2 regions of the Lactococcus lactis genome follow, and region 2 is predicted to be linked to the other one. Evidence: riboswitches for the same ligand, from Rfam matches in the RefSeq annotation. Region 2 holds a riboswitch; the other holds the start of a gene.

Region 1 (16,598 bases), 240 kb from region 2:
GCTTCAATTGATTGAGCAACTAAAGACAATTCTTTAACTAAATCAAATTCTTTTGCTTTAACTTCCCCTTCAGCCTCACCAACTGCCTTTGCAAGAAAAGCCAAAGTTGCAATTTGTCCTGTATATGCTTTGGTTGAAGCAACTGCAATTTCTGGTCCAGCACCGATTAACATTGTATAAGTTGCTTCGCGTGACAAAGTAGAACCGGGAACATTTGTAACTGTTAAGCTTGGAAGTCCTAATTCATTTACTTTTACTAAAACCTGACGGCTGTCAGCCGTTTCACCAGACTGTGAAAGGAAAATAAAGAATGGTTTTTGGCTCAGCAAAGGCATATCATAGCCCCATTCTGAAGCAAGACCAAGTTCAACCGGTGTATTTGTCAAAGACTCAAGCATCATTTTTGCCCCAAAACCTGCATGATAAGACGTTCCGGCGGCAATAATATAAATACGATCAGCCTCTTGAATTCCTTTGATAATGTCTTGATCAACTTTCATTGTTCCATCTTCATTTGCATAAGTCGCAATGAGTTTACGCATAACTGCGGGTTGCTCATCAATTTCTTTGAGCATGTAGAAAGGATAAGTTCCTTTTCCAATGTCAGATAAATCAAGTTCAGCTGTGTATGACTCACGTGAAAGTACATTACCTTCGTAATCCATAACTGTAACATTATCTTTTATTAACACAACAAGCTCTTTATCGTGAATTTCCATAAATTCAGACGTTTCACGAATCATCGCCATAGCATCTGAGCAGACCATGTTGTAGCCTTCGCCAAGGCCGATTAATAATGGTGATTTATTTTTGGCAACATAAATCACTTCTGCATCTTCGCTATCCATAAGAGCAAAGGCATAAGAACCTTTAATTAAGCTTAGAGCTTTTTTGAATGCTTCAAGTGTTGATAGTCCTTCTTCTTCAGCAAATTTAGCAATTAAATGAACCGCAATTTCAGTATCGGTTTGTCCTTTAAAAGTATCATTCATCAAAAATTCGTTTTTAAGTTCAACAAAATTTTCAATCACACCATTATGTACTAAAATAAAGCGACCTGATGTTGAAGTATGTGGATGAGCATTGTCTTCCGTTGGTTTACCATGAGTAGCCCAACGTGTGTGACCAATGCCGGCTGTTCCTGAAACATCAATCCCTAACTTTCCTCTTAAGTCTGCAATACGTCCGACAGATTTAACTAATTTTGCTGCTGTTTCTTGACCATTTACAAAAATACCTGCTGAATCATAACCACGATATTCAAGTTTTTCTAGTCCTTGCATCAAAATATCAGTTGCATTTTTACTACCTACAACACCAACAATCCCACACATAATAAAGCTCCATTTAACTCACCTTTAAAATTGGTATAGTTAATTATTTTTCTAATATTTATTTATAAATAGCATTATATTACACTTATTTGTCGTTGTCAAGTATAAAACTTCTAATAAAACTCAAAAAGACGATAATTGGTATAATTTATTTTCAACATTAATAAAAACCAATTGATATCAATTGGTTTTTTTAGATTTTTCTTGATACTTAATATATGTGGGGTAAGTAAGTAATAGAATACTAATTCCTTCGAGAAATCCGCCGATTGTATCACTTGGATAATGTACCCCTACAAAAATTCTTGAAAACATTACTAATGCAATTAATATAATACATAAAATGCCTAATAAAATTTTAGAAGAACGATTTTTAAGTTTTCCTAGACAGATAAAGAAAATACTTCCAAAAATAATTGTTGCAAAAATGGAATGTCCGCTTGGAAAACTTTTCCCAGCTTCATTGGCAAAAGCCGCTAACCGATGAATATCAGGACGTTCTCGACCAATAATTACTTTAATAACAGTATTTAAAGCAAGGCTTAAAACAACTGTTGCCGCAAACCAGATTGTTGCTTCTTTCTGTTTAAAGAGAAGATATAAAACCAAAGCAAGTAGAGCTGCGACAATTATTCCACCTTTATCTCCAAAAATATTTGTCATATGAGAGAAAAAGTAAGTGAGTCCCGAAGAGCCTTGTAAATGAAAAGCCCAAGTTTGAATTGGTCGATCAAAAGGAAATGGACCATGAGTAAAATCAATTTTAACAAAGAGCGCTAAAATTAAAAAGGCAAGGGTGGTAACAGCACCCGAAATATAATAGATTTTTTTATTCATAATTAATTAGTTTTCTATAGACTCCATTAGGAGATGAAAAATTGACCCTTTCGGAGAATTATTTGAAACAAAGACTTTGGCATCATTCAATTGTGCATATTCCTTCGCAACTGCCAAACCAAGTCCTGTTCCAGGAATTTCACTTGAACGAGATTTATCAATTCGATAAAATCGTTCAAAAATATTATCTTTTTCTTCTTCTGGAACGCCAATACCTTCGTCAGCAACCTGAAAATCAACTTGATGATTTTCCAAAGTAATATTTATTTTAATTTCTGAGTTGGAAGGTGAATATTTTCCAGCATTTTCAAGAAAGATAATAATAATTTTGTATAGCGCCATTTTATCCATGCTGACAAATAAATCTGTTTGGATATCAAAGTTTATTTTTTGTCTTAGCGCGAGTTGAATTTCACTGACCACTTTGTCAGTAAATTTACTTAAGTTAATTCTTTCTTTTTTTATTTCTAAATGATTTCCTCTAGAAATGGTCAGTAAATTTTCGATTAAAACTTTCATTCTCATTGATTCTTCATCAATATAAGAAAGTGACTCATCAACAATTTCCGGATGTTCATGCCAACGTCTTTTGAGTAAATTCACATGTCCGCGAATTGCAGCAACTGGCGTTCTTAGCTCATGTGAAGCATCCGAGACAAATTGTTGCTCATTTTCAATTTTTTGATTCAGTCGATTGAGCAAACGATTGAAACTTTGACTTAACTGATGAACTTCAAGAGGATTTTTACTGACAGGAACTTGTTTAACATCCTTTCCATCAGTTGCCACCACAATATCTGTCAAAGGCTGACTAATCGTTCTGGCTGCTTTTTGAATTAAAATCAAAGCAAGGAAAAAGAGGGAAATCATGACAGCAATAATAACTAATATAGCTCTAATCATCGATTTAACTACAACATTTATATTCAACCATAATTCGGCTTTGGTTCCATTTTTAGAAGTTTTTGAACTATATAAAAAGATATCATCTCTTAATAGACTAAAATTTCCCCAAGATTTTCGTGATTTTAAAAAATTTGTTGTTCCTTGACTCTCTTCTCTTTGACCTGAAGGACTTGTCAGTCGAACAAATGTAGCTTTTTCGTCTTTTTCACTATCAAGTTTAAATTCATCCCAATTCACTTGCCCATTAGTTGCTGCCGTTTGAACGGAATTTAAAAGTGCCGCTCCCTCACTCTTACGGATTTGTAAACTTGTAAATGCAACAATTCCGGAAACAATGATTGTAATCAACAGACTAAAAATTAAGAAAATACGGACAAAAGTATCGGTAATAATTTTGGCACTTGTTTTTGATTCTATTTCTTTCATTCGCTAATTTACTTTACTATTTTTTAAGGAAGAGTATGAGCCCTCTTTTGAAATATGTGCTTTTAACTTACGGTATTCTAATAAGGTTAAAATAATCATCAATACGTCAACCGCACATAAAACGAGCATTGAAATTGACCCATGATTAAAAAATTCAAAGATTTGATAAAGAATAAAACCAACTAAAAGTAATATTGATAAGGGGTATGACCATAGAATCTTTTTCCAGAGCAGAGCCAACGTCACCAACTTTAGTGCACCATGTAAAAGTAAATATACAATAGCAAATAAAGTAGCATCATTGGTCAGCCTTTCTCCTGCATTTGTAATCATCGTAGAGAACGAGCTTAGAGAAATAGCCAGTGCAAGATGGTGAATAGTTGCTTTAATTAAATCAAGTGGAACAAAGATTAAAAGTAAACCTGATATAAATTCAACAAAAGCAAAAATACTTTTACCCAGAAGCATTGTGTTAAAACTAACATCTAATAATTCTTCTTTATTTTTCACTTTATTCATGGCTACCTCTTTTCCTCTCTCAGTTTTCGTTATTTAAACGATAACCTATACCACGAACGGTTTCAATGAGAGATTTATGATTTGGCAAATCAATTTTAGCACGAAGGTAGCGAACATAAGCATCCACGGTATTTTCCTGACCGTCAAAATCCATGCCCCATACATCATCCAAAATATCTGCTCGACTTACCACTATACCACGATGTTCTAAAAAATAGCTTAACAAAGAAAATTCTCTTTGGGTCAAATTGACTGTTTTACCAGCCACTTCTGTTGTATGAGCACTTAAATCAACTTTTAAGTAATCAAGTTCATAGACCTTGGAAGAAGAATTTGACCATTTCCTAAAAATCAACCTCAGCCGAGCCAATAGCTCCTCAATTTCAAAAGGTTTAGTAATATAATCATCTGCTCCCGCATCAAGACCGGCGACTTTATCTCCAATATAATCACGCGCTGTCAAGAAGATAATTGGTGTATCAGGCTGAATTTTTTTCATTCGACGTAACACTGTCAAGCCATCTAATTTTGGAATCATCCAATCAAGCAAAACAACATCAATAGCAGGCTTAGCAGTTTCAAATATTTCCAAAGCAGAAAGGCCATCAAAAGCGGTTGAAACTTGATAATCTTCAAAAATCAACTCTTTTTTGACATAATCAGATAGACTCGGTTCGTCTTCAACAATCAAAACATGGTAGCTCATTTGGCACCTCGCCTTTCTTTAATTGCAAATGTAATCAAAAATTTTTATTTACTTGCTCATTATAACAAGCTTAAAACAAAAAAACCATACGGTTTTTCTGAATAATTAATGATAATTTATCATTTTTAATCTTCGTTAATGAAGTCTTCAATCAGATAACGAGGACGTTGTTTAACTTCCAAGAAGATTTTTCCAATATATTCACCAATTACACCTAGAGCTAATAGATTAGCCCCTCCAAATCCAACAATAGCCAGCATTGTCGAAGCCCAACCTGCAACGTCAGAACCATTAATAAAATGGCGAGCAATAATATAAATTGCTCCTACAATAGCTAGCAAAAACCAAATTAAACCAATCCAAAAAATCAAACGCATCGGTGCAGCTGATGTTGAAGTAATTCCATCCAGCGCAAAACTAATCATTTTTTTCAAAGGATACTTACTTTCACCAGCAAAACGTTCTCCACGTTTATAGTAAACGATATCAGATTTATAGCCAACCAAAGGAACCATTCCTCTTAAGAAGAGATTTTGTTCAGGAAATTGAGCTAAACCGTCAAGGGCACGGCGACTCATTAAACGAAAATCAGCATGATTAGGAACACTTTGGCTCCCCAAACCTTGCATTAATTTATAAAAAGCTCCAGCGGTTCTTCTTTTGAAAACTGTATCAGTGTCCCGATTATCCCGTACACCATAAACGATATCACAGTTCTCATTTTCAAATTTTTCAAGCATTTCATCAATTGCATTAATATCATCTTGCAAATCTGCATCCATTGAAATAACGCAATCTGCTAAATTTCTCACGGTCATTAAACCAGCGAGCAAAGCATTTTGATGTCCGCGATTTCTTGAGAGATTAATCCCACTAAACATCGGATTTTCATTATGTTTTCCTTGAATTTTTTCCCAAGTCTTATCTTTTGAGCCATCATTAACATAGACAACTCTACTTTTTGGACTAATAATATTATTTGAAATCAATTGTTCATATTTAGCCTTGAGACGTTCGGAAGTTTCATCAAGTACTAGTTCTTCATTGTAACATGGCAGGACCATATAAAGAATCTTAGTCATATTCACTCCTTAATTTTTTTCTTTTTAAACTGCTTATCTATTAAACCTAAACTTGCTAAAGCAATCATAACGGGGGCAAATTGATAAAGGTAACGTGAATTTGTTTCCCATAGAATAAGGAAAAAACTCAATCCAACAAAGACCAAAGCTGGAATAAACCAGGGATTTGACCAATTTCTCTTGCTGATTAAAATTCGCCAGATTTGACGCCACAGCAAAACAACTAGGCCAATCCAATAAAGGGTTTGAACAGCCTTTAGCATAAACCAACCTGTTATATTACCAGGGCCATCCAAAGAAAATGAGGTTCCTGATAAATAATCAAAGTAACGATTAATAAATTTATTTTCATGATGATAAGTATAAAACGAACTGTTCAAATCACCATATAACCAAGTATAGGTCAACTTACGTCCAATTTGTCGCACAACTCCGACAGGTCCCATCTTCTTAAGATTGTCTATGAAGAGTTGTTTATCAGCCTCTTTTTTCGCTTCATAAGTTGGGAAAGATTCAGAATAAAGCCTCACTTTCTTATTGAATCCACCCGTTTTATTAGTTGGCGACCAAGACATAGCAATCCAGTGCATCATCGGAAGATTACGACGTTCATTAGCCTCTTGAGAAAAAGCTGGCTCGGTCGCAATAGTTGCTTTAACCATGAAATGTCCCCCAACAAATAAAATAGCAAACATTGGGAGTAAAAGCAAAAGTTGTTTCCATTTTTTATTAAGTCCAAGGAAAATCAAAACAGCAATAAGCACAATTAATACTGTTGGCTTAAATTCATAACCTATAACTGCCAATACTGTTGCCAAAAAATACCATAGAACTTGTTGAGTTATTTTTTGTGATTTAATGGCATATATAAAGAACAACAAACTAAAGGATACAAAAGGAAGTGTAATCGTATCACTATAGAGTTGTGCACCATAAACGTAAAAAGGTAAGAACCCGAGAGCACAAACATTGTATAAGAGCGCATGTCTTTTCCCGCTCAAAGCCTTAACACTTAAGGTTCCAGCTAAAACTCCGAGACTTGTCAACAGTGCAGACACTGCTGTCACAACCCACATTTTTAGTTCAACACTTCCTGCAAATGGTGAGAAAACTTGATTAAATAAAATCCCTAAAAATTGATTATTTGGATAACGAAGAAAATATCCTAAACGCGAAGCAGTTTCAGGTAACAGTCCAAAAGATTGACCATGGAGTTCTGTCGTAGAATTAAATATAACGAAATAGTCCCAAGCATGCTTACTATCAGGCACATGAATCATAAAAAGAAACGGCAAGATAAAAGTTAACAAAGCTACTAACCAAAAGCTTATTCGATAATATTTTGTTACTGACAAGTCTGTAAGTAACTCAATTTTACTGACAGACTTGTCAGTAGTTTCATTTTTATTCTTCGAGTCAAAAAGTTTTTTCGATAATTTATAAATTCCAACAAAATAAAAATAGGCTGCTATTAAAAGAATATTTCCTAACAAAAGCGCAATGATGTGATCTGCGTTCCACACTTGCGTCAAAGAAATAGCAATCCCGTTAATTAAAAGAAAGATTCCTATCATTAATGCAAGACAGAATCCTTTTTTATACTTAATAAATACTATATTATTCATATTGCCATTTTACCATAGCTTGGCTTTTGTTTCTTACAATAACCTTAATTTTTAGATGATAATTTCTCATTTTTTACTTCGCATTTATAAACTACACTATAGTTAACGCTTACGACTCTGATTGCAACAGAATTTTTTCTTAATTCATTACTAAAGCAACAATTATTCCTAAAATTGTTCCACCCATCACTTGAATTGGTGTATGCCCCAATAATTCTTTTAAATTTTTATCTACTTTGATTCCGGCATTTTCGACATTTTGTAACATTCGATTAATAATTCTGGCTTGATTTCCTGCCTGTCTTCTAATACCTTGGGCATCATATAAAACAACGAAGGCTAAAACAGTAGCAATAGCAAAAAGCGATGAATCAAATCCTTGTCTCAATCCAGTAGCCGTTGCCAAAGCAACAACCAATGAACTATGAGAGCTGGGCATTCCACCTGTTGCAAAAATTAATTGCCAATTAATACGATGTGTCCGAATAAGTTCGATAATTATTTTAATTAACTGAGCCAGAGCCCAACTCACAATGGCTGTCATTAAAATTTGATTATGAAAAATCTGATTAAAAAAGTTCATAATAGTCTCCTTTTACTAATAAAAACCTACTAACTATCAGTAACTCTATTATACATCATCTATCTTTTATTGAAGTCTGATTTGCTGACAAATACAGAAAGTCTGTCAGTAAATATAGTTCTTTTTTAAATACAAAAAAGAACAAGTTTAAACTTGTTCTCTAAGCTTTTCTAATTGTTCATTGAATATTTCAGGGGCATCAACTTGGAATTCCATAAACTCACCAGTTGTTGGATGGTCAAAACCTAATGTTTCAGCATGCAAAAATTGCCCTTTATTAGGTGTCAATGTTTTATTTGGCCCATAGAGTGGATCACCAGCCACAGGATGACCAATGTAATTCATATGTACACGAATCTGATGTGTACGCCCAGTTTCCAAGCGTAATGCAATCAAAGTATAGCCATAAAATCGTTCTAAAACCTCAAAATGAGTCACGGCTGGTTTTCCGCCAGAAACTACGGCTTGTTTTTTGCGATCTTTAAGATTACGACCAATTGGCGCTTCAATGGTTCCTTTATCATTAGCAATTTCACCGTGGACAATCGCTAAATAACGACGTTTGCTAGTCTTATCTTTTAATTGTGCTGCCAAACTTTCGTGTGCTTTATCATTTTTGGCAATCATCAAAAGACCACTCGTATCCTTATCAATACGATGCACAATTCCTGGACGAATTACACCATTAATGCTTGAAAGATCTTTGATATGATACATGATTGCATTAACCAATGTCCCTGAAGCATGACCGGCTGCAGGATGAACTACCATTCCTTGAGGTTTATTTACTACTGCAACATCTGAATCTTCATAAATGATTTCTAGTGGCAAATCTTCAGCAACAATATCAAGAACTTCCGCTTCTGGAATTTCAAATTCAATCCTGTCCCCTACTTTTACTTTATACTTTGCTTTTTTTGCTTCACTGTTAACAAATACTTTATCATTTTTGATAAGTTCTGTCAGTAAGCTCCGTGAGTATTCTGTTTGATTGGCAAGCGCCTTGTCAAGACGTAAGCCTTTGTTTTCTTCGTTAATTTTTATGATAGGCAAGTGTGTTTTCCTTTTTATAAATGTTAAATAAAACTTTCTGTCAGTGATTTTTTAATCAATTTATTTTGTTTCTTTGTCTGTCAAAATTGCAATGAAAAGAAGAACAAAACCAACAGATAATAAGATATCCGCAATATTAAAAATTGGAAAATTAATAAATTCAGTTTGGAACATATCAACAACAAATCCTTGACGAATTCGGTCAATAAAATTTCCCAAAGCACCCGTAATAATTAAAGTTAATCCAATAAAATACCAGTTTTGTGCCATTTTTTTCCATAAAAACCAAAGGGCAACAACTAAGACGATCGGTGTTAAGATAAGGAAAAACCATTGTTGACCTGAAAATGAAGACCAAGCTGCTCCATCATTTTTGATATAAGTTAAACTAAGAACATTAGGCCAAATTTTTTCTGTATCTCCAAGCTGAATATTAGCAACAATCCAATTTTTAAAAATTTGGTCAGCAACAATTCCGACAACGATAATAACAAGTGACAGTAGTTTTTTCATGCTTTAATTATAGCATATTTCGCAATCTGATAGCTCGCTAGAACAGTTTTTATCCTATTTCAAAATAAAAAGCGCATTTAAATAAATGCACTTATAGATAAATTAGCCAATCTTTCTCATTAAATCAACCATTTCAATTGCTCCAACCGCTACTTCAAAACCTTTATTTCCAGCTTTTGTGCCTGCACGCTCAATGGCTTGTTCTCTATTTTCAGTTGTTAGTACACCAAACATGACCGGAATATTAGAGTTTAAGGAAACATGAGCAATCCCCTTAGAAACTTCATTACAAACAAAATCATAATGAGAAGTTGAGCCTCTGATGACAGTCCCTAAACATATAATTGCTTCATATTTATTGGAAGTCGCCATTTTTTGGGCAATAATGGGAATTTCAAATGCACCTGGAACCCATGCTATATCAATTTCTTCTTCCTGGACTCCATGTCTTTTGAGTGCATCTAATGCTCCTGACAAAAGTTTTGCATTGATAAATTCATTAAATCGAGCAACTACAATCCCATATTTTGCATTCTTTGTTCTTAAATTTCCTTCAATAATTGTCATATTTCTATCCTTACTTTCTATTTTACTTTAGTCAAACAAATGTCCCATTTTATTTTGTTTTACTTTTAAATAATCAAGGTCAAAGGGGTTATCTTTGATTTGGAGAGCTACTCTTTCTTCAACTACTAGACCATATTTTTGAAAATCATTAATCTTTTGCGGATTATTAGTCATTAATTTCAATGATTTCACCCCAATTATTTTTAAAATTTGTGCTCCAATAGAATATTCTCGCTCATCTTCTTCAAACCCCAAAGCTAAATTAGCTTCAACCGTATCAAGTCCTTCATCTTGAAGTGAGTAGGCACGAAGTTTATTAATCAAACCAATTCCACGTCCTTCTTGTCGAAGATATAAAAGCACGCCACGCCCCTCATCATTTATTTTTTTTAATGCTTCTTCTAATTGTCCACCGCAGTCACATTTCAAAGAACCAAAAGCATCACCAGTTAAGCATTCTGAGTGAACGCGGCAAAGAATAGCTTGACCGTCACCAATATCTCCTTTAACTAAAGCAACATGGTGCTCACCATTTATTTTATTGACAAATCCTAAAATATCAAACATACCATATTTCGTCGGTAGTTTAGCTCTAGTCACCTGTTCTACTTGTAGTTCATTTTGCTTAAGATACTCTTGAATAGCTTTAATTGTGATATATTTCAAGCCCCACTCTTGCGCTTTTTCCTTCAGTTTCTCCTTATGCATCATTGTTCCATCTTCGTCCATTATTTCAACGCAGACACCTACTTCTTTTAAACCAGCCAGACGCAACAAGTCAACCGTAGCCTCAGTATGACCATTTCGCTCAAAAAGACCATTTTTCTTGGCAATAAGTGGAAATACATGACCTGGTCTACGAAAATCACTTGGTAAACTCTCGGCATCAACAAGTTTTTTTATGGTTAAGGCCCGTTCAAAAGCCGAAATTCCTGTGCTAGTTTCAATATGATCAACCGAAACTGTAAAAGCTGTTCCATGATTATCTGTATTTTTCTCTACCATTGCTTCTAATTGTAAATTCTTAGCATAAGTTTCACTGAGTGGTGCGCATATCAATCCTTTGGCCTCACTTGCCATAAAATTAATTATTTCTGGACTGATAAATTCGGCCGCACAGATAAGGTCGCCCTCATTTTCTCTATTTTCATCGTCACTAACGATAATCATTTCCCCTGCTTTAAGTGCAGCAAGTGCTTCTTCTACTTTATTATATTGGAACATTTTATCTCCTATAAAAATCCGTTGTTAAATAGCTTTTCTTTAGTTACTGAAGATTCTTTCATCGAAGAACTACTATCGCCCCATAATTTTTCTATATATTTCCCCAAAATATCATTTTCTAAATTAACAGTATCACCCACTTTTTTATCTGCCATTATCGTTTCTTTGAGCGTATGTGGAATAATGGAAACACTAAAAGATTTCGACTTAACCTGAGCAACTGTAAGACTAATCCCATCAATCGTAATCGAGCCTTTTTCGACGGTGTATCTCATTAAATTTAAGCTCGTTTTGATTTCAAACCAGATGGCATTTTCTTCTTTTTTTACTTCTAAAATCTGGCCAACTCCATCAATATGCCCTGACACAATATGCCCACCAAATCGGCCATTTAATGGCATCGCTCGTTCTAAGTTAACTTTGGCACCCACATTTAAGGTCCCAAGATTTGAGCGATTTAGACTTTCAGGCATAATATCAGCCGTAAATTCTTTTTGATTAAATTCAGAAACGGTCAGGCATAAACCATTTGTTGAAATAGAATCTCCAAGTTTCATATCCTCTAAAATCAAGGAAGCACGGATACTAATTTTGAAGGATTTTTCTCTTTTTTGCAGGCGACTCACTTCCCCTAATTCTTCAATTATTCCTGTAAACATTAAAGAAGCTCACTTTCTAATAAAATATCTTCTCCTAGATAGGTTATTTGAGCCCCTTCTAGGAGATAGGCTTGATTGGGTTGCTCGATTCCATGTCCTTCAACTGGACTTGGTGCTTCTTTTCCACCAAATATTTTAAGGGCAATATAAGTTTGAACTTTTTGGACTATCCCTGCTTTTAATGCCGAAGCATTTAATGTTCCTCCACCTTCCAAGATGATACTGTCAATCCCCTTTTCTCCTAACTTTTTGGTCAATTCTTTCAAATTCAATCTTCCTTCTAGGCAAGAAACTAAGATAATTTCACAACCCGCTTTAAGAAAGGGAGCTTGTTTTTCGGGGTCAGACTCAGCTGTAGCAATAATCGTTGGAATTTCAGTAGCTGTGGAAACAATCTTGGAAGCCAAAGGACTTCTTAAATGAGTATCACAAATGATTCTTATCGGATTTTTTCCATTTTCCAACCTGACAGAGAGTTGTGGATCATCTAAAATAAGCGTTTCAACACCAATCATAATTGCCATAAAACGTGAACGGTCTTGATGTACTTTCTGTCTTGCAATTTCACCTGTAATCCATTTTGATTGACCTGCTGATGTCACAATTTTTCCGTCTAAAGTCATTGCATACTTCATCATGACATAGGGAAGCCCTTGACTAACATAATAAAAGAAAATTTTATTTAATTCTTCACATTCTTTTTCTAAAACATTGAGAGAAACTTCAATTCCAGCTTCTCTCATTACTTTAATTCCTTTTCCTGAAACCAAGGGATTGGGGTCTAAATGCCCGATAACAACACGCTTAATTCCATTTTTTATAATCGCTTCAAAACAAGGGGGTTGTTTTCCCTGATGCGCACAAGGCTCTAAGGTCACATAAAGCGTGGCTCCTTCGGGAGATTCGTTACAATCCTTAAAAGCATTGATTTCCGCGTGAGCTTTCCCATATTTTTCATGATAACCTTGACCAATAATTCTCCCTTCTTTGACAATAAGGGCTCCTACTTGAGGGTTAGGGTTGACATTACCACCTCCTTTTTTTGCAAGTACAATTGCTAAATCCATGTAGTATTCGTCTTTTTTCATCTATTCATCCTTTCTAATAAAAAATAAGACCCTAAAATAAAATTTCAGGGTCTTTTGATAAATTTTCTATTTTTTTTTGAGCAAAAAAGCAGCTCAAAAAACCAAAAATGGAGTGAATTGTATCAATTCACTCCAGAGTTTTAGGCTAAATAGACATAATACTGACTAGAGTATTATGGTTTTATTATCTTCTTTCATCCAGACTATACTGTCGGCCTCGGAGTTTCACCGAATCATGCTGCAAGCAGCTCGCGGGCTATACCGCCGGTAGGGAATTACACCCTGCCCTGAAGATTTATTCAATTGTAGCTAAAGTATAGCATTTAAATTTAAAGATTGTCAAGAAATAAAAACGTATTCTTTAAGTTAACAAATTAAAATCAAACATTAAAAGTTCACAGACAGATAGTACAAGCGAACATCACCCTACTTTATTAAAGTCCACTATAGTTAAATATTATTTAATTTTATAATCAAAGCCCCCAAGAATTTTTCCTGTCTTGTCCTTTAAAACAAATCTCATTTTAAAATTCATCTCTTTAACCCATTGATGTTCTGATTTTGTAAGTTTTATTCCTTCTGCACTCTCCATTCCCTCTATTATCCATTTTTTTATCATAGGCATATCATTTTTGATATAAGAAACATAATCATTTTCGACTATCAAAGTTACAACAATGGTATCTGTGCAACTTTCACTTGCTTTAATATCTATATAAAATGGATTTGAACCTTGAGAAGTTACAAGTTGCTTTTTCCCATTATTTATCGTGTGAGTTACCTCGTCTAGTAACTCTTGTTTTTCTACCTGATGATAAATTTTCGCTACTTTGGAAACACTAAAAAGGGTAATCACAAGAGATAAAAATATCATCCCCACAATCAAAGGAATTAACCATGGCAAAATTCTTTTCTTTTTCGGAGTAGTATCTGTTTTCTGTGTATTTTTGTTCATCATTTTCATCCTTTGTTCTCATGAATTAAATCTCTTATAATTCAGCCAGTTATAAAGCATTTGAAGATTTATCAACGGAACTTGGCTTTTTTGAATAATTGAACCATATAATTTTTGTTGAAGTTTGGATATCGTTGCTAAATTATTTTTATACTCCGTGACACTAAATCCTTTTTCGGTGTTATTTTCAATAATGAATATTTTTTCAAATCTCCCTTGATTACTATAATAGACCTTATATTCTTTTATTAATTTATTTTTTGTGATATTGAAATTTAAAACGTATCCAATTTTCTTTCTAGTATACATATTTATACCTGAGATAAATTTATCCTGATTCAAAGGAGATATCCCCTCTAAATCCTCAAAAGTTTTTCCTATCAGAATACTATTGTTCACAAAATCATATTCAATCACACCTGTCCTATCACTTACAGTGTTCACTACATCTCTCCAATTATCATAACGACTTTTTTCATTAAGATTAGGAATATAAATACTATTCAGATTATCTATTACGGCGCACATAACAGGGGCTGTCCCTGATTTATGAGGAATATTCTGCGCATAATAAATTGAATAGACCCTAAAATTATGGTGCCCGTATCCAATAATGATTAATACAGAAACAATAAATATTAGGATAGGCAAAAATACTTTTCTAAACTTACCTCTTCTTTTTTTCACCATACTCATGAATTAAACCTCTTATAATTTAACCGATTATAGAGCCACTGAAGATTGATTATTGGCTTTTTTCTCTTTTGAACGATATCACCATAAAGTTTATTTTTCCAATAGGATAAAATCTCTTTATCCTTATTTGTAGGAATCGTTCGACTCTTATCTCCTATATCAATCGATAACAATCTACCCGAACGATTAAATTCATAGGCCCTGTAAATATTATCGTTTTTATCAGAAATGACTAAATTATATGTATTCTCAAAAAAATACCAACTGAAACTCACAAAATCTTGATTTGCCCTGTGATATTCTATATCAAATTGAGAAAAATTGTATGTGAAATACCTATTATATGACTGAACCCAATGTTGATTATCTTTGAATCTGTCTATTTCTGTGCTCCAATCCGCATGTGGAAGATAGACGCTTGATAAATTAAAGATAACTGCACACATAACAGGGTCTGTTCCTGACTTATGAGGAATATTTTGTGCATAATATATTGAATAAACCCTTAAATTTCGGTATCCATATCCACTAATTAATAATACAAAAACAATAAAAATGATGATAGACAAAAATACTTTTAAAAACCTCCCTTTTCTTTTTTTCACCATAGATTTTTAAACCAATTACCAACTGATTTAGCAACTTTTTTTACTGTATTCATGAATTAAACCAACCAGTTATAAAGAAATTGAAGCTTTATCGACGGAACTTTCCTTTTTTTAACGATAATTGAATAAGCATCCCTTTTCCAATTTTCTATATTTTTTAAACTCAAATCTGTTGTTTTTTTCCTTAAATTATAAAATCCTTTGTTATCTAAGTTTGATATGTACATCAATCTCCCAGAAAAGTCAAAAGATAGACATTGACTTTCAGAGTGTTCAAAGTTATAAAAACTTGTTCCAGCCTTTCCAGTAGAGTAAATTATTTGGTACTTTACCTTAGGTCCAATAGGATTATACTGAGGGAATCCGACAGAAAGTTGAGCAGTTTTGGATAACTCAACATTTATTACAGTTTGTATAAAATCATATGTAATATCGCCCTTTTTATTACTTACAAAATTTACTACATCTCTCCACCTCTCCACATGGCTTTTTTTATTTAGTTCCGGAATATAAATATTATCCAAGTTATCTATTACCGCACACATAACAGGGTCAGTACCAGTTCTATGTGGGACATGTTGAGCATAATAAATAGAGTAAGCGTGGAGATTCTTCTCTATTGAAAGAAAGGTCCATAATAATAAAATAAGTAAAACAAGTGGGAAAACCAAAAATAATACAATCTTTTTACGTCTTACCATAGACTCTTAAACCAATTACCAACTGATTTAGCAACTTTTTTTACTGTATTCATGAATTAAACCTCCAATAATTGAATAAATTATATATCCACTGCAAATTTATTTTTGGTGGTTACCGATGAGAAACAATAAAACCGTACATTTCATTCAATTTTTCTTTAACAATGATGATATATTGTAGCGTAGGTTTTATTGTCTTAGGTGTCGTTTCTTCAGAATAAGTCACAGAAATAAATTCACCCTTTGAATTAAAATTGTATGTATATGGAGTTACAAAGTCAATTAAATCGAGACCACCTGCCTCAGGTTTTAAACTAAAAGATAATTCTCCTTTCTTGAAAACCGAAATATCATTAATTTTTAATCCTTCAAAGCGATAATCAATATCCCCCTCGCTAGTTTTCACTCGCACTCCTCCAAATGGAACATTGTAGTTAGCATTCGGAATGTATATGGCATCCAGATTATTAAATACCGCAACCATCACACGGTTCGTCCCTACCTTATGAGGCAAAT
Region 2 (16,598 bases):
ATGACAAAGTTCTAGTTGCAGGCGATGCCAGACGAGGTCCTTCTTTGGTTATTTGGGCAATCCGTGAAGGAAGAAAAACAGCCGAAATTGTTGATGAACAATTAATAAAAGTCGCTACAGCATAATTTATCATTCTGTCAGTAAAAAAAGTTTCTGTCAGTAAAAATGGCAGGAACTTTTTTGTGTCCAAGCTTTTGATGATATGCTATACTTATAAATAATCTAAAAATGAGGTGAGAGATGAAGACACCATTTGTAACAAAAGAACAATTAGAACAAATCACAAAGGAATTTCCAACACCATTTCATCTTTATGATGAAAAAGGAATTCGTCAAAAAGCGCGTGACCTTCACAAAGCCTTTGCTTGGAATAAAGGATTTAAAGAATTTTTTGCTGTGAAAGCGACACCCACACCAGCTATTTTAAAAATTCTTCATGAAGAGGGGTGTGGAGTTGATTGCGCCTCTTATGTCGAATTGTTACTTTCCGAAAAATGTGGGTTTGACGGCTCTGAGATGATGTTTTCATCAAACGATACTCCAGCTGAAGAATTTCAATTTGCTAATCAATTGGGTGCGACAATCAATCTTGATGCCTATGAAGATATTGAATTTTTGAAAAATCTGACAGATTTTATTTTTCCGGAAACAATGAGTTTGAGATACAATCCCGGTGGAGTTTTTGCTATGGGAACAAAAATTATGGATAATCCAGAAGAATCTAAATTCGGAATGACAAAAGCCCAACTCATCCAAGGAATTAAAGATTTGCAAAAATTAGGCGTGAAAAAATTTGGAATGCATAGTTTTTTGGCTTCAAATACAGTGACAAATGATTATTACCCAGAACTTGCCAGCAAGCTCTTTAAGCTTGCTTTAGAAATTAGAGAAGAAACTGGAATTACCCTTGATTTCATTAACTTATCAGGCGGAATTGGTGTGAACTATCGTCCTGATGAGGAGGCAAATGATATTGCAAAAATCGGACAAGGTGTTCATGAAGCTTATGATGAAGTTTTGAGCGCTAACGGAATAGAAAATCTAAAAATTTATACCGAATTGGGACGTTTTATGCTTGCTCCACACGGTCATTTGATTACAAAAGTTTTGCATCTTAAAGAAACTTATCGAAAATATGTTGGCGTTGATGCATCAGCAGTTAACTTGATGCGTCCAGCCTTTTATGGTGCTTACCACCACATCACAGTTGCTGGAAAAGAAAATGATGAAGCGACTGAAATTTATGATATTACAGGTTCTTTATGTGAGAATAATGATAAATTTGCAAAAGAAAGAGCCTTTCCTAAAATAGAAATAGGAGATTTATTAGTGATTCATGATACTGGTGCGCATGGATTCTCAATGGGTTATCAATATAATGCTAAATTAAGAAGTTCCGAAATTTTGCTTCAAGAAGATGGAAAGACTCGTTTAATTCGTCGAGCAGAGAAGCCAGCTGATTATTTTGCAACATTAGATGGTTTTGATTTTACAATTTGAGAAATAAAAAGTTACTGACAGCTCTGTCAGTAACTTTTGCCTCATTTATCTTTTCTGTCAGTAATATAAAGTGCTGACAAAAGGACTAAAATTTGATATAATAAGATGTCATCAATGGCGAAAGCTTTTCGCCAAAATTAGGAGATTCAAAATGAATTTAATCTTAGCTATTTTGCTTATGGTTGTATGCCTTTTGGCAGGTTTTTTCTTGGGAACATGGTTCTCACAACGCCAAACAAAAAAATTACTTATGGATAACCCACCCCTTAATGAAGATGCTGTTCGTCTTATGATGGGATCTATGGGACGTAAACCAAGTGAAGTTCAAGTCCAACAAGTTCTTCGCCAAATTCGTGCTGCTGCAAAGCAATCAGACACAAACAAAAAATAAGCTATTATATACGCTGAGCGAAGCAGTAGAACACAAGTTCTAAACTCTCTCAGCGTTTGCTTTTATCATCATAAATAAAGTATCCATTATATTAAAAAATACAGATTTTGGATAAGAAAGAATTTGAATTAGATATTTAAAAAGGAGAAGAAAAATGGACAATCGACCAATCGGCCTCTTAGATTCTGGTGTTGGTGGACTGACTGTTGCTCGCGAACTCCTTAGACAACTCCCAAATGAAGAAATTGTCTACATAGGAGATACAAGAAGAGCTCCTTATGGTCCGCGTAGTCGTGAACAGATCATAGCGTTCACTTGGGACATGGTTAATTTTTTACTATCAAAAGATGTGAAAATGATTGTAATGGCCTGTAATACAGCAACAGCGATGGCCTTAGAAATTGTAAAAGAAAAACTAGATATACCGGTGATTGGTGTCATCCTACCCGGAGCAAGCTCAGCGATTCAAAAAACAAAAACAAACAAAATTGGTGTAATTGCCACTCAAGCTTCGATTCGTTCAGATGAATATCATAAAACAATTGTTCGTAAATCATCAGCAGTAGAAGTATATAGCCTAGCATGTCCAAAATTTGTTTCAATCGTGGAATCAAATGAAATGGAATCTGAAATTGCTAGAAAAGTTGTATCAGAAAGTCTTGTTCCACTAATTGGAAAAGTAGATACCTTAATTCTCGGATGTACTCACTATCCTCTCTTACGTTCCTTAATCCAAGAAACAATGGGAAAAGAGGTGCGTTTGATTGATTCTGGAGCAGAAGCTGTACGAGATATCTCTGTTCTGCTCAACTATTTTTCAATAAATGGACAAGAACGTCAACCATTAGAGCATCGTTTCTATACTACTGCGGGCGTTAATTCATTTCGAGAAATTGCAGAAAAATGGTTAAACATCGGACAACTTCAGATTGAACATACTGAAATAGAGAATTTCAATAAGGAAAAATAAATGGAAAAAACACTTATTATCGCAACAAGAAATTCAGGAAAAACAAAAGAATTTAAAAAATTATTTGCTGATTTCGGTTATGAAATCAAAGATTTAACAGATTATCCAGAACTTCCTGAAATTGAAGAAACTGGAACTACTTTTGAAGAAAATGCTCGTTTAAAAGCAGAACAAATCGCTGAAATTACTGGGCAAGTAGTTATTGGCGATGATTCAGGACTTTGTGTTGATGTCCTTGGTGGTTTGCCTGGCATTTGGTCGCATCGTTTCTCGGCTCCAGATCCTACTGATGAGAAAAATATCGCAAAACTTTTGCACGAACTGGCTCCAACGGCAATTACCCCAGAACGTAGAAGCGCACATTTTCATACTACGCTTGTGGCGGCAAAACCAGGCCGTGAGAGTTTAGTTGTAGAAGCAGATTGGGATGGCTATATTGCTCTCGCTCCTAAAGGAGAAAATGGTTTTGGCTATGATCCTATTTTCATGGTTGATGCCTTTAGAACAGCCGCAGAATTATCAGAAAAAGAAAAAAATCAAGTCTCTCATCGTGGACAAGCCTTGAGAAAATTAATGGCTGAACTTCCTGAGTGGCTTGACAAATAAGTTTAAATAAATTAACATAAAAATAATTATGTAAAAGAGGGACGCTTATGTTTGTAGTAATGTCTGATTCACATTATGACCGCGATGTGGTTCAATCCATAAAATCTAAATATTTGAATGAAGCAACTGCTATCTTTCATTGCGGAGATTCTGAACTTCCTAGTTCTGATGAAATTTGGCAAGGAATAACTGTTGTTGCTGGGAACTGTGATTATGATAGTGGATATCATGATTTTCTTACTCAAGAAGTTGAAGGAAAAAAGGTATTAATTACACATGGTCATCTTTTTTATGTTGGTTTAGGATTAGACCGTTATTCTTATTTTGCTGAGGAAAAGAACGCAGATATCGCGCTTTTTGGACATATCCATCAACCAGTAGCACAAAAAATTAATAATATACTTTATGTAAATCCAGGTTCAGTTGCACAACCTAGAGGGAAGTATGATATCAAAATGTATGCTATAATTGAGATTGAAGGAGAAGAGTTCAAAGTTTCATATCGAAATCTGCAACATGAACCTATCCCGGAACTACAGTTCAGACTCTAAGTCTACAAAGCTCTTTAAGGAGTAATTTGCATGATTGATAAAAAGATTGAGGATTTTATCTTGAATCAAAGTGAAACCTTTATGATTCCTGCCTCAAATGTTGCTGTACTTTATGCTGAGCATAATATTGCTCATGCCAAACTGATGCTTAGTCAGTATAAGTATTCACGAGTTCCAGTTTTAAATGAAAAAAAAGAATACGTTGGTGTTTTGGGTTTAACAGAAATCGTTGAATTTGAAATGGAGCAGAATTTCTTTTTTGAAAAATTACATAATACATCAATTTCGGAAATAGTTAATAAAGATGTTCAAACAGTTGGACCATCAGTAACCTTGGAAGAAATGATGCACAAATTAATTAAGGAGCCATTTCTCCCAGTAGTCAAAAGACAGGAATTTATGGGGATTGTTGTTAGGCAAGAAATATTAAAGGCCTTTAGTGCCTTTGCTCACGACTTTACAAAATATTATGAAATTACCAAACGAGATTGACGAGTATTTAGCAAGCAGAAATTTTTCAGAGAATACTCGTTCAAATTACCATTATGATTTAGTTTCTTTGCAGGCTTTCTTTGAAGATAAGTCACTCACAACAGAAAACTTAGAACTTTACAAAATTCAAATTAGTAATCTTTCGCCAGCAGCACAGCGAAGGAAGATTTCGAGTGCAAATCAATATTTGCTTTTCCTGTATCAAAGACAAAAAGTTGACCAGTACTTTAAAATTAAACAAGTCGTTCAAAAAAAATCACAGACTGCTCAAAGTTATCATCCAATGATTAAGGAATTTCCTGAGTTCTATGGTCCTTTGACCTGTCCAGGACAATTTTTAGCCTTATTAATTTTAGAATTTGGTTTAAATTTTGCTGAGATACAAAAATTGAAATGGGAAAATTTTAATTGGAACTTTAAATATCTCACGATTGAAAAAGCAGGAATAAAACGAGTTTTACCAATTAGAGAAAAATTTGCCATAAGAGTTAAAGCCATTAATAATGCTGATGAATTATTCGCAAAATCTCGTCAATTTCTTTATACTGAATTGAAAAAATTTACGAACTATTCTTCCAAAGAAATTAGAGAACAGTATATCTTGCATCAAGTTAAAGCAGGGAAGTCAATTTATGAACTGGCAACTCTACTTGGTTTAACAACTATTACAACGCTTGAAAAATATTATAGATAGGAATTTACATTATTTTTATTATGTAAACTATGATTAAAGAAATCAATATAAAAATTAAAAACTTCGAGGGTCCTCTCGACCTTTTATTGCATTTGGTAAGTCAGTATGAAATGGATATTTTTGAAGTTCCATTGGTACCAGTTATTGAGCAATATCTTATCTATATTCAAACCATGAAAGAACTTGAATTGGAAGTAGCTGGAGAGTACATGTTAATGGCAAGTCAACTGATGTTAATTAAATCAAGAAGACTTTTACCAACAGTTACCGAAACTTTTATTGAAGATACAGAACAACTTGAGTATGATTTATTGGCTCAAATTGATGAATATCGGAAATATAAAATGTTGTCACAAGATTTAGATGAACTTCATCAGGAACGTAGTCATTTTTATTCAAAAGCTAAGACAGAAATTATCACTGATGAAACTGTACTTTTGCAGGATAAATCTGCTTTAGATTTATTTCTAGCTTTTACTAAGATTCTTGAGTTGCAAAGACAACATTTTCAAGACGAGAACACAAAAATAGCAGCTGAGAAATTTACAATCGCTGATAAGATTTCAGAGTTAAGTACTAGATTTACAGAACAAAAAATATGTAAATTTTCAGATTTGTTTTCTAACTCTACTAATAAAGATGAACTCGTCACCACTTTTATGGCTCTTTTAGAATTAATCAAAAATCAACAGATTTCTTTTTCTCAAGGAGAGCTTTTTGGAGAAATTATTTTAGAAAGAAAAGAAACTAGTGAATAAGACAGCAAGTTGTGAACTCTTACTTTTTGTATCTGGCGAAGCTGGTTTAACTTTGGCAGAATTGTCAGCATTGACAGAAATGTCTAAACAAGCTTGTCAGCAACAAATTGATTACTTAAAAGAAAAATATCATTCTGATGAAGAATCTGCTTTGACGATTATTGAAACTGCAGGTAAATATCGTATGGCTACAAAAGAAGAGTTTGCAGAAATTCTTAAAAACTATGCCAAAACTCCTCTTAATCAATCCTTGTCAAAATCAGCTCTTGAAGTTTTATCAATTATTGCTTATAAGCAACCTTTAACTCGACTCGAAATCGATCAGCTCCGCGGAGTGAATTCCTCAGGTGTTCTCTCAACACTTCGTGCTTTTGATTTGGTTGAAAAGGTCGGGCAAGTTGAAGCACCAGGACGTCCAAGTCTTTATGCAACAACTGAATTTTTCTTAGACTATATTGGGATTAATCATTTAGATGAATTACCTGAAATAGATGAGTCAAGATTTATCGCAGAAGAACAAACCTTATTTAACGAAAGTGAAGAAAATGAGAATCAATAAATATTTGGCCCATGCAGGTGTGGCAAGCAGACGTAAAGCAGAAGAACTAATTTTAGCGGGAAAAGTAACGGTAAATAATGTTCCAATGACAAACTTGGGTTATCAAGTTTCAACTGGAGATATCGTTGAAGTTAATGGAGTAGCAGTTTATAACGAAGAACCCGTTTATTATCTTCTAAATAAACCAAGAGGCTATATTTCTTCAGTTAGCGATGACAAAGGACGTCAAACGGTAATGGATTTAATGCCTCAAGTTAAAGAACGGATTTACCCTGTGGGACGTTTGGACTGGGACACAAGCGGTTTGCTTTTGCTTACAAACGACGGTGAGTTTACGAATATGATGACTCACCCACGTCATGGCGTTGATAAGGTCTATGTTGCTAAGGTAGAAGGCCAAGCGAACAAAGAAAACTTGCGTCCTTTAACTTTAGGTATGACTATTGAAGGTAAAAAAGTTAGTCCCGCCCGTTATGAGATTATCAAACAAGAGAAAACAAAAAATCATTCGATTGTTAGTTTAACTATCCATGAAGGACAAAATCATCAAGTTAAAAAAATGTTTGCGGCTGCAGGACTTCCAGTACAAAAATTGAGTCGTATTCAATATGGAACTCTTACATTGGATGGACTTCCAACAGGACAATTTCGTCGTTTGAGTAAAAAAGAAGTTTCTCAATTGATTAATGCAGCCCAAGGAAATTAAGTGATTATTATAAAAGACAATTCTGGTAAAGAGTTGTTTTTTTATTTCTTAAGCAAATCTTATTCTTGATAAGCAAACTATTTTTGTGCTATAATAAAAACATCTTCAGGGCACCGTGTAATTCGGGACCGGCGGTAAATAGGGCTTTGACCTTATGACTCCGCGATTCGCTACGGCGATTGAAGCAGTGAGAATATGCTAGCGACAGTAAAGTCTGGATGGAAGAAGATGAACAATTTTTGTAGTGTAATCAACTTCGGTTGGATTACTGTTTTTAGCCAAACCAAAAATGTCTATCAACTTCCTCGAAATTTGAAGAATTATTTTCTCATATTTGGAGGTTTTTTTATGTCTAAAACACGTCGGATGGTGTTAATTGCCATGCTTGCTGCATTATCAACAATCTTATTATTGCCGATTTTGCAGTTTCCGCTATTGCCTGGAATTGATTTTATGAAAGTTGAACTCTCAATCATTCCAGTACTTATTGGAGTCTTTACTTTGGGATTGGGTGATGGATTTATAATCCTCTTTATTCGCTCTATCTTATGGTATCTCCTATTTAATCAAGGGCCATCAACTTGGATTGGTGTGCCGATGAACTTCATTGCTTTGGGAATCTTCATGGCAATTGTTTGGTTCTTTACAAAGAAAAAATTCTCAATCAAAAACTATACAGTTGGTGTGGTTTTAGCAGCCATCGCATCAGTTCTTGTGATGATGGTATTGAATGTTTTCTACGCACTCCCTCTCTATCGTTTAGCTGCTGGCTTCGATGTTGATAAGATTTTTGTTGGAGCAACTCATCTTTTTAATATGGGTTCTCTATCAGTTACTTTGAATCCAACTTATCTTTTAACAGTAGTTTTACCTTTTAATGCTTTGCAGTACATCATCTTTGCTCTGGTATTTGGATTGATTGTTGCAGTGTTCAAGAAAAACAAAGTCGTTAAATTTTATAATGCTTAATAAAAAAAGAAATTTCATTGATTTGAAGTTTCTTTTTTTATTTAAATAGTAAATAAGTGGGAATCTCAATTCATATAGTCTGTTTTAAACGCTTTCTTTATGGTATACTAATATTTAGAATATTATAAAATAAAATGGAATAGACTGTATGAAAATTTTTAAAGATTTATGGTGGTTTTTTAAGGCAGAGAGAAAAGGTTATGGCGTTGGTCTATTAGCCCTTTTTATTGTTTCGTTAACTCACTTGATTCCGCCTTTAATTATCGGAAAAATTATTGACCATATTGTTAAGCGTAACCTGACTTTACCCTTAATTTTGAGTTTTTCTGGTATTTTATTGATCACTGCACTCGTTGAATATGGCTTTCGTTTTCTTTGGTCTACAAATATTTGGGGTGAAGCCTTTAAACTGGAAAAAATAATCCGTAGTCGGCTTTTTAGGCATTTTTTAAGAATGGATACCCTTTTTTATCAGAGAAATCGGACTGGCGATTTGATGGCTCATGCGACAAATGACCTACAAGCGATACAGAGTGTTGCTGGACTTGGTGTTTTGACTTGGGCAGATTCTTTAATGACGGGCGGGATGACAATCATTGCTATGCTCTTATTTATCGACTGGCGTTTGACGATTATTGCTGTCCTTCCTTTGCCTTTACTCGCGCTAGTATCTAAAGTTTTAGGGGATAAAATTCATGTAAGTTTTGAACATGCCCAAGAAACCTTCTCTGAAATGAATGATAAGGTCCAAGAATCGATTACAGGAATGAAAGCAATCAAATCTTTTGGTGAAGAAGAACAAGATATGGCTGATTTCCAAGTTAAGTTAGATAATATTGATAAAGCCTTTATCAGGGTCAATTGGATTGACTCAATGTACGATCCTTTAATCACTTTAATTGTTGGTTTATCTTATACGTTAACCATTCTTTTAGGGGGCTACTATGTTGTTCACCATGTTTTAACGATTGGTCAGTTAGTTGCTTTTATGACTTATATCGGAAATTTGGTCTGGCCGATGTTTGCTATTGGTGTTCTTTTTAATGTTATTGAACGTGGAAGAGCTTCATACAGTCGAGTAGAAAAATTATTAGCTCAAAAAGCGGAATCAAAAATTTCTGAAGGTACTTTGAAAATGCCAAAAGAAGGTCAACTCCTTTTTGATATTGAAAGTTTTACTTATCCAAATGAGAATGAAGGGCGCAATTTGGAGAAAGTTCAATTTAATTTAAAAGAAGGTCATGTTTTAGGTTTGGTCGGACGAACAGGTGCAGGAAAATCAACGATTATTAAACTTTTAATGAGAGAGTTTGACCATTACAAAGGACATATTACTTTTGCTGACCATGATATTATGGATTATCAATTAGATGAATATTTGCCAGCGATTGGTTATGTTCCGCAAGAACATTTTCTATTTTCGATGTCTGTCAGAGATAATATTCGCTTTGCTAAGATGTCAGCGAGTCAAGAAGAAGTTGAAATTGCAGCTAAAACAGCTGGAATTCATGATGATATTATTGCTTTTCCTGAAGGTTATGATACTTTGGTTGGCGAGCGTGGCGTTTCACTTTCTGGTGGACAAAAGCAAAGGTTATCTATTGCGAGGGCGCTACTTATTCAGCCTAAATTATTGATTTTAGATGATGCGCTGTCAGCTGTTGATGCCAAGACTGAACAGTTAATTTTGTCAAATTTGAAGGCCTTACGTCATGAAAGTTCAACGTTAGTTGTCAGTCACAGATTGTCATCAGTAATGGAAGCTAATGAAATTCTCGTACTAGATGAAGGAAAAGTGATTGAGCGTGGTTTGCATGAAGATTTGATTAAATCTGGAGGTTGGTATGCTCAAATGTGGCAAATGCAACAGATTGAAAGTCATTTGACAGCGAATGATGAAGATGAGAATTTACTGACAGGTTCGTCAGTAAATCGGGAAGGAGAAGAAAATGGAGAAATCTACTGACAAAATGTCTGTCAGAGAAAGTTGGCAAGTTTTTAAATTTATTTTCAAATTCTTATTACCTTTCAAAAAGTATTTCGTTTGGGCTTTTGTTTTTAGTGTAATTACAACTGGTCTGGCTTCACTTATGCCTTTTGTTTTGTCCGTTTTTATGGATTCTTATTTGACACCTATGAAAGCGACTGACCAGATTATTTTCTATTTTGCAGGTCTTTATTTGATTTTAGCAATAATCAATTCAATTGCTTTCTTTTTCAAATGGAATTATCTGCAAAATGGTTCGATTTTTGTTAATCAATACATTCGTAAGAAAGTTTATCGAAAAATTCATCAGCTAGGCATGCGATATTTTGACAAAAAACCGACGGGTTGGTTAATCACCAGAATCACAAATGACACCGATTTATTTGATTTCTGGCAGACTTTGTTTAATGCATTAACAAGTTTGCTTTCTATTATCATTGCCTTCATTGCTTTGTTTATTATTGACCACCAAATTGCGCTTGTGATGTTGTTGATTCTTCCCCTATTGATTTTGGCAGTATTGATTTATCAAAAAGTGAGTACAAAAGTTTATCAAGCCATGCTTGCTAAGCGTTCAGAATTGAATACGAAATTAAATGAATACATTTCTGGGATGAGAATTATTCAACAATTTCGTCAAGAGAGCAGACTAGGAAATGAATTTGAAAAAACAAATGATGAATATTATGGTTATCGAAAACGAGTGATTCAGATTAATGGAATTTTGTTGAGCCCTTTGGTTAATTTTTTGATGGCCATCTCAATTGTTGTTGTCTTGTTGATGTATTCTAATCGAAGTCTACATGCAGTGGTTGAGGCTGGTTTAATTTATGCTTTCATCAGTAATGTACAAATTTACTTTAATCCTATTTCAGGATTGATGGATTCTTTATCAAACTTTTCAAATGGATTGGTAGCCTCTAGTCGTATCAAGACAATCATGGAAGAAAAAGAATTTGCGCCACAACAAGGAATTTCAACTTCTGTCAGTAAAAATGTTGATGAAAAATTTAATGACAGAAAATCTGTCAACAATTTTCCAATCATTCAAGAAGGAAAAATTGAATTTCGCAATGTCAGTTTTTCATATGACGGAGAACATCAAGTTTTGAAAAATATCTCATTCATTGTGAATCCTGGAGAAACGCTTGCTTTTGTAGGTCATACAGGTTCAGGAAAATCGAGTATTATTAATGTTTTCATGCGCTTCTATGAATTCACAGAAGGTCAAGTTTTGATTGATGATCAGGACATTAGAAGTTATTCAAAAGAAGAACTTCGGAAAAAAATTGGTTTAGTATTGCAAGATTCCTTTATGTTTGTTGCGTCAGTTACTGACAATATCAAAATGATGAATCCACAGATTACTGACCAAGCAGCCAAAAAAGCGGCTCGATTTGTTCAAGCTGACAAATTCATCAAGGATTTGGAAAATGGTTACGAAACCAAAGTAATTGAAGGTGGAGCTGCCTTCTCGGCCGGTGAACGTCAATTAATTAACTTTGCTCGAACGATTGTGCGTAATCCGAAAATTCTCTTATTAGATGAAGCAACAGCCAATATTGATACTGAAACTGAAGCGCTTATTCAAGAAGGTCTGACAAATATGCGACAAAATCGAACGACAATGGCAATTGCTCACCGTTTATCAACGATTAAAGATGCTGACCAAATTTTAGTCTTGAACAAGGGAGAAATTATTGAGCGAGGAAATCATGACCAACTTTTAGAGCTTAATGGTTATTATGCAGATATGTATCGAATTCAAACTTTACAAAAAGAACTATGAAAAACCACTGATAGCAGCGGTTTTTCGTTTATCAGTTTTTCTGATAAAAAATATTGACAAAAAATAAAATAAGCGATATAATATAAGAAAGATTAATAAAGAATCGGGAAGGGAGAGTTTATGAATTTTGGTCAGAACTTAAAAAAATTAAGAAAAAATGCAAAATTGACACAGAGTCAATTAGCAGAAAAGCTAGGAATGAAGCAAAATGCTTATGTACTTTGGGAACAAAAATCAACCAACCCAACGTTAGAAATACTAGAAAAACTAGCAGATATCTATGATTTACCTATTCAAGAATTAATCAAAGAAACTGATAATAATGCAGAAAAACAATTAATCGATAATTATCGTTCACTGACAGGAGAACAACAAGAATCAGTTATTAATTTTACGGATTTTCTCATTGAACAAAATAAAACAGAGCTTATTAATTTGAAAACCTACAGACGTTCTTCTTTAGATTATGCCATTGTTGAAGATGAAGAATTATCGGCAGGTTTTGGTCAATCTCAAAGCAATACAGGTGGCCACTACAAAGCTTACACATCTGAAACTCTTGGTCGATATGATGGTGCAGCCAGAGTAAAAGGGGAATCGATGGAACCTGAATTCCCTAATTTTTCTATTGCAACATTCTTACACACTGGTTTTGGTCGGAGTGGGGATATTTACGCCATTGCTGAAGGAGATTTGGGCGAAGAACGTTTGTATATCAAACAAGTATTTGAAGAAGAAGATGGACAATTTAGAATTCATTCACTCAATCCAGATCCACAATACAAGGATTTTTATCTAGGACAGGAAGATAATTTCCGAATTATTGGACCAGTAGTTGATAATTTTGAAGAAATTGAAGAATCACAGATTATAGATTAAAATGAGGGCTTAAAAATGAATTGGATAAGAGAAATTTTACCAATACTGGGAATTGGATCAATTTTTGCAATTGCTTATGAATTAGTTTTATGGCTTTCACAGAAATTGATAGAAAATGATAGCAAAGAGAAAATAAAAAAGGAAAAAAAGATTGTTAATGTCAAATTTTTTCATCTTTCAAAAAACCAAAAGAACATTGCATGAACTAAAATAAAAAAGAAAAAAGAATAAGTTTAGTCTTGCAATTTCAGAAAAACTTTGATATACTTATTTATGGTTCTAAAAGAACTGACCGAAGACAGTAGGGGACGAAAGTCATAAACTTCCTACCGAGGACAAATATCAAAATGATAATTGAACTCTCTATGTCTTTTGTGTGTAGAGATTTTTTATTTCTACAACCAAAATAAAATGGAGGTAAAAAAATGAGCGATTACAAAGTAAATGAAGCAACAATTGCTAAGAAAGCAGAATTGGTTGATGTTTACGCACAAAAAATGACTGAAGCAGCATCTATCGTTGTTGCAGATTCACGTGGTTTGTCAGTTGATCAAGATACTCAACTTCGTAAACAACTTCGTGAAGCAGGCGTTGAATTCAAAGTCGTTAAAAACTCAGTTTTGCGTCGTGCAGCTGAAAAAGCTGGTCTTGAAGGTTTGTCAGAAGCATTCTCTGGCCCATCAGCAGTAGCATTTTCTAACGAAGATGTTGTAGCACCAGCAAAAGTTTTGGCTGACTTTGCAAAAGATGCTGAAAATCTTGAAATCAAAGCTGGTGTTATCGAAGGTAAAGTTTCTTCTAAAGAAGAAATCCAAGCTATTGCGTCTCTTCCAAGCCGCGATGGACTTCTTTCTATGCTTCTTTCAGTGCTTCAAGCACCTGTCCGCAACGTGGCTCTTGCAGTCAAAGCTGTTGCAGAAAAAGAAGAATCAGCTGCTTAATTATAAGCAACATTACTTATATCGGCGGATTTACGCAACAAACTAAAAAATTAATAGGAGAATATTAAAATGGCATTGAACATTGAAAACATCGTTGCTGAACTTGAAAACGCAACAATCCTTGAACTTTCTGAACTTGTAAAAGCAATCGAAGAAAAATTTGACGTAACAGCAGCAGCTCCAGTTGCAGCAGCAGCAGGTGCTGGTGATGCAGCAGCAGCAGCTAAAGATTCATTCGACGTTGAATTGACATCAGCTGGCGACAAAAAAGTTGCAGTAATCAAAGAAGTACGTGGAATCACTGGTCTTGGACTTAAAGAAGCTAAAGAACTCGTTGATGGTGCACCAACAATGATCAAAGAAGGTCTTTCTGAATCAGAAGCTAACGAAGTTAAAGAAAAACTTGAAGCAGCTGGTGCTTCAATCACACTTAAATAAGAATTTTATTCTTGTTTAAAAAGAAAATTGAATATTATCGATTTTCTATTAAAAATACTACCAAGTCTTTTCTTGGTAGTATTTTTTTTTGCTATCTATGAGTCTCAAATTTTCAAAATACTTCTTCAAATAGAGCAATAAGTTTAACTGGCCCAATACCAGCAGGAATAATCGTATATGGTTCAAAAATTGTTTGTTCAGTTGAATCGACGATACTTGTCCAACCGGCAAACTCGTAGCCACGCAACTCGGGTTTTAGATAGGGAATGAAATTTTTTTCAACTGTTCGTACATCTGAGGGGTGGGTCCAAGAGAGTTCGACCTTGTTTATTGTACGAGAAGAATAGCGAATTTCGTATTCTAAAGGTGTCCACTGGGCATATAAATCATATTCTTTACCAACATTTTGAAGGTAATCACCTGCAGTCCAAAGGAAATCGGGGCTTATTCCTGTTTTGTGTAAGGCAGAATTTGCACCAGCATAGAGTGCAGCTTGCTCGCGGTAGATATTATGCGGGATCACATAATGACTATCGCGAACAATTTTCCAACCTTCAAAGTGGTAACCAGGCAGAGTGAGCGAAAAATCAGCAATTTCATGTTCTGTTTGACTAACGTTTGAACTAATTGTCAATCCGACTTGTCGCTTATTATCAAAAATAGGCTGATAATCTTGTCTATTTTCAAACTTGACAGATGGACTAGTGCCACTATTTTTAATAAAGTTTTTCATTTTATCAGTGATGTTAAAATAATAGTTAAAAGTTGTTGATTGCTTGTTTGGATTCATAGGAGACTCCTTTCTCATCATTCAAAAATTAAAAAGTAAAACTACAATTTATAATTATAATCTTATTTTATAATATTTTTATTATAAATGATAATGATTTGTGTATCTTTAATGTGAAGAGCTTACTGTTAATTTCAATAATTGTTTAGAGATTAAAGAATATCTTGTCTTTTCAGACTTAAAAATAAATCAAAATTCACAAAATTTCAATTGAATATATTTTAAAGAAAGAGAATTTCTCTTTTTTTTTTTTTTGACAATGACTGTCTACAAAAGATGAATAAAGTGCTAATGAAAATCTATTTTGTCAGATTTAATCAATAATTGTCAGCTAATAATTACAAAATTAATTGATTTATGTATTTTATTAATAGATTAATAGGCTAATAAATTCCAAATTTAATCTTATTCCATGCAATATATTTGCTCTTGAAACCAATATCTATTAGAATAGAAGTGAAGTAGGTAATAAACTACAACAGGAATAATTTTAGATGAAGCAAAAAGTATATTTATAAAAATAGATGGTGAGGTAGAGATGAAAAAGTTACTCTTTATATTTGGGACTAGGCCAGAATTTATTAAAGTTTATCCAGTAATCCAAGAGGCGAAAAGGCAAGGCAATCCAATTGTTCTGGTTAACACAGGGCAGCACAAAGAAATGCTCAATGAACTTTTAGATGAATTTTCTGTGGAAGTTGATTACGATTTAAAAATCATGGAAAAATATTCTGGTTTATCAGAAATTGTGGCAGGATCAATTAGCGGTCTTGACCCAATTATTAAAAAGGAACAACCAGATGTCATCTTAGTTCATGGTGATACTGCAGCTACTTTGGCTGGAAGTTTGGTTGCTTATTTTAATCAGATAAAGTTGGCACATATTGAAGCAGGCTTGCGAACTTACAATAAATTTTCACCATTTCCTGAAGAAATGAATCGTCAAATTGTTGGTTTAATGGCTGATTATCATTTTACACCAACGGAAATGACGAAAGAAAATCTTTTAAAAGAAGGTAAGCCCAAAAAACAGGTTTTTGTAGTTGGAAACAGTGCTATAGATATGTTTCAGTATACTTTAAAGGATGATTATACAAATGAAGCTTTATCATGGCAAGCTGATAAGAAAATGATTTTAGTGACGGCTCACCGTCGTGAAAATTTGAGTGATTTAGAAGAAATTTTTGATGGAATTGCAGAGATCGCTGATGAATTTAAAGAAACACATAAAATCATTTATCCAATTCATATGAATCCAATCATTCGTGAAAAAGCGCAAAAATTACTGGAACATAGTAATATTAAAATCATTGACCCGCTGGATACAATTAACTTTCATAATGTGATGCGTCATGCCGAGTTGATTTTAACTGACTCTGGTGGAATTCAAGAAGAAGCGGCTTTCTTAGGGATTCCAGTGCTTGTTTTACGTGATACAACTGAAAGACCCGAGGGTGTACTGGCTGGTACTTTAAAACTTGTGGGGACTTCAAAAGAAAATATTGTTAATGAGACTCGGACTTTACTGACAGACAAGACTAAATATGAAAGGATGTCAGGAAGTAAGAATCCTTATGG

What was found. A riboswitch is a leader RNA that binds a small molecule or an ion and turns the genes downstream of it on or off. The one in region 2 is predicted to bind FMN.
Region 1: another riboswitch for FMN. It lies ahead of ribD (bifunctional diaminohydroxyphosphoribosylaminopyrimidine deaminase/5-amino-6-(5-phosphoribosylamino)uracil reductase RibD); the one in region 2 lies ahead of PYW37_RS06515 (ECF transporter S component).

What each region holds. Positions count from the first base shown of each region.
Region 1 covers NZ_CP118969.1:1,532,790-1,549,387, forward strand. Annotated here, with positions in the region: gene glmS (glutamine--fructose-6-phosphate transaminase (isomerizing)) at 1-1,334, opposite strand, end outside; gene PYW37_RS07670 (phosphatase PAP2 family protein) at 1,515-2,171, opposite strand; gene PYW37_RS07675 (sensor histidine kinase) at 2,178-3,503, opposite strand; gene PYW37_RS07680 (DUF2127 domain-containing protein) at 3,507-4,022, opposite strand; gene PYW37_RS07685 (response regulator transcription factor) at 4,042-4,728, opposite strand; gene PYW37_RS07690 (glycosyltransferase family 2 protein) at 4,854-5,810, opposite strand; gene PYW37_RS07695 (glycosyltransferase family 39 protein) at 5,813-7,435, opposite strand; gene PYW37_RS07700 (divergent PAP2 family protein) at 7,575-8,018, opposite strand; gene PYW37_RS07705 (RluA family pseudouridine synthase) at 8,166-9,071, opposite strand; gene lspA (signal peptidase II) at 9,132-9,584, opposite strand; gene ribH (6,7-dimethyl-8-ribityllumazine synthase) at 9,687-10,151, opposite strand; gene PYW37_RS07720 (bifunctional 3,4-dihydroxy-2-butanone-4-phosphate synthase/GTP cyclohydrolase II) at 10,179-11,375, opposite strand; gene PYW37_RS07725 (riboflavin synthase) at 11,384-12,034, opposite strand; gene ribD (bifunctional diaminohydroxyphosphoribosylaminopyrimidine deaminase/5-amino-6-(5-phosphoribosylamino)uracil reductase RibD) at 12,034-13,122, opposite strand; FMN riboswitch at 13,305-13,421, opposite strand; gene PYW37_RS07735 (hypothetical protein) at 13,580-14,077, opposite strand; gene PYW37_RS07740 (hypothetical protein) at 14,096-14,773, opposite strand; gene PYW37_RS07745 (hypothetical protein) at 14,770-15,381, opposite strand; gene PYW37_RS07750 (hypothetical protein) at 15,438-16,082, opposite strand; gene PYW37_RS07755 (hypothetical protein) at 16,195-16,598, opposite strand, start outside.
Region 2 covers NZ_CP118969.1:1,288,381-1,304,978, reverse strand. Annotated here, with positions in the region: gene PYW37_RS06570 (glutamate synthase subunit beta) at 1-125, shown strand, start outside; gene PYW37_RS06565 (diaminopimelate decarboxylase) at 241-1,500, shown strand; gene PYW37_RS06560 (YneF family protein) at 1,652-1,891, shown strand; gene racE (glutamate racemase) at 2,046-2,861, shown strand; gene PYW37_RS06550 (nucleoside-triphosphate diphosphatase) at 2,862-3,467, shown strand; gene PYW37_RS06545 (metallophosphoesterase) at 3,515-4,018, shown strand; gene cbpB (cyclic-di-AMP-binding protein CbpB) at 4,049-4,510, shown strand; gene xerD (site-specific tyrosine recombinase XerD) at 4,488-5,204, shown strand; gene PYW37_RS06530 (segregation/condensation protein A) at 5,234-5,962, shown strand; gene scpB (SMC-Scp complex subunit ScpB) at 5,955-6,521, shown strand; gene PYW37_RS06520 (pseudouridine synthase) at 6,508-7,227, shown strand; FMN riboswitch at 7,325-7,461, shown strand; gene PYW37_RS06515 (ECF transporter S component) at 7,576-8,196, shown strand; gene PYW37_RS06510 (ABC transporter ATP-binding protein) at 8,345-10,162, shown strand; gene PYW37_RS06505 (ABC transporter ATP-binding protein) at 10,146-11,972, shown strand; gene PYW37_RS06500 (helix-turn-helix domain-containing protein) at 12,093-12,851, shown strand; gene PYW37_RS06495 (hypothetical protein) at 12,867-13,055, shown strand; ribosomal protein L10 leader region at 13,126-13,251, shown strand; gene rplJ (50S ribosomal protein L10) at 13,277-13,792, shown strand; gene rplL (50S ribosomal protein L7/L12) at 13,862-14,230, shown strand; gene PYW37_RS06480 (hypothetical protein) at 14,343-15,020, opposite strand; gene wecB (non-hydrolyzing UDP-N-acetylglucosamine 2-epimerase) at 15,559-16,598, shown strand, end outside.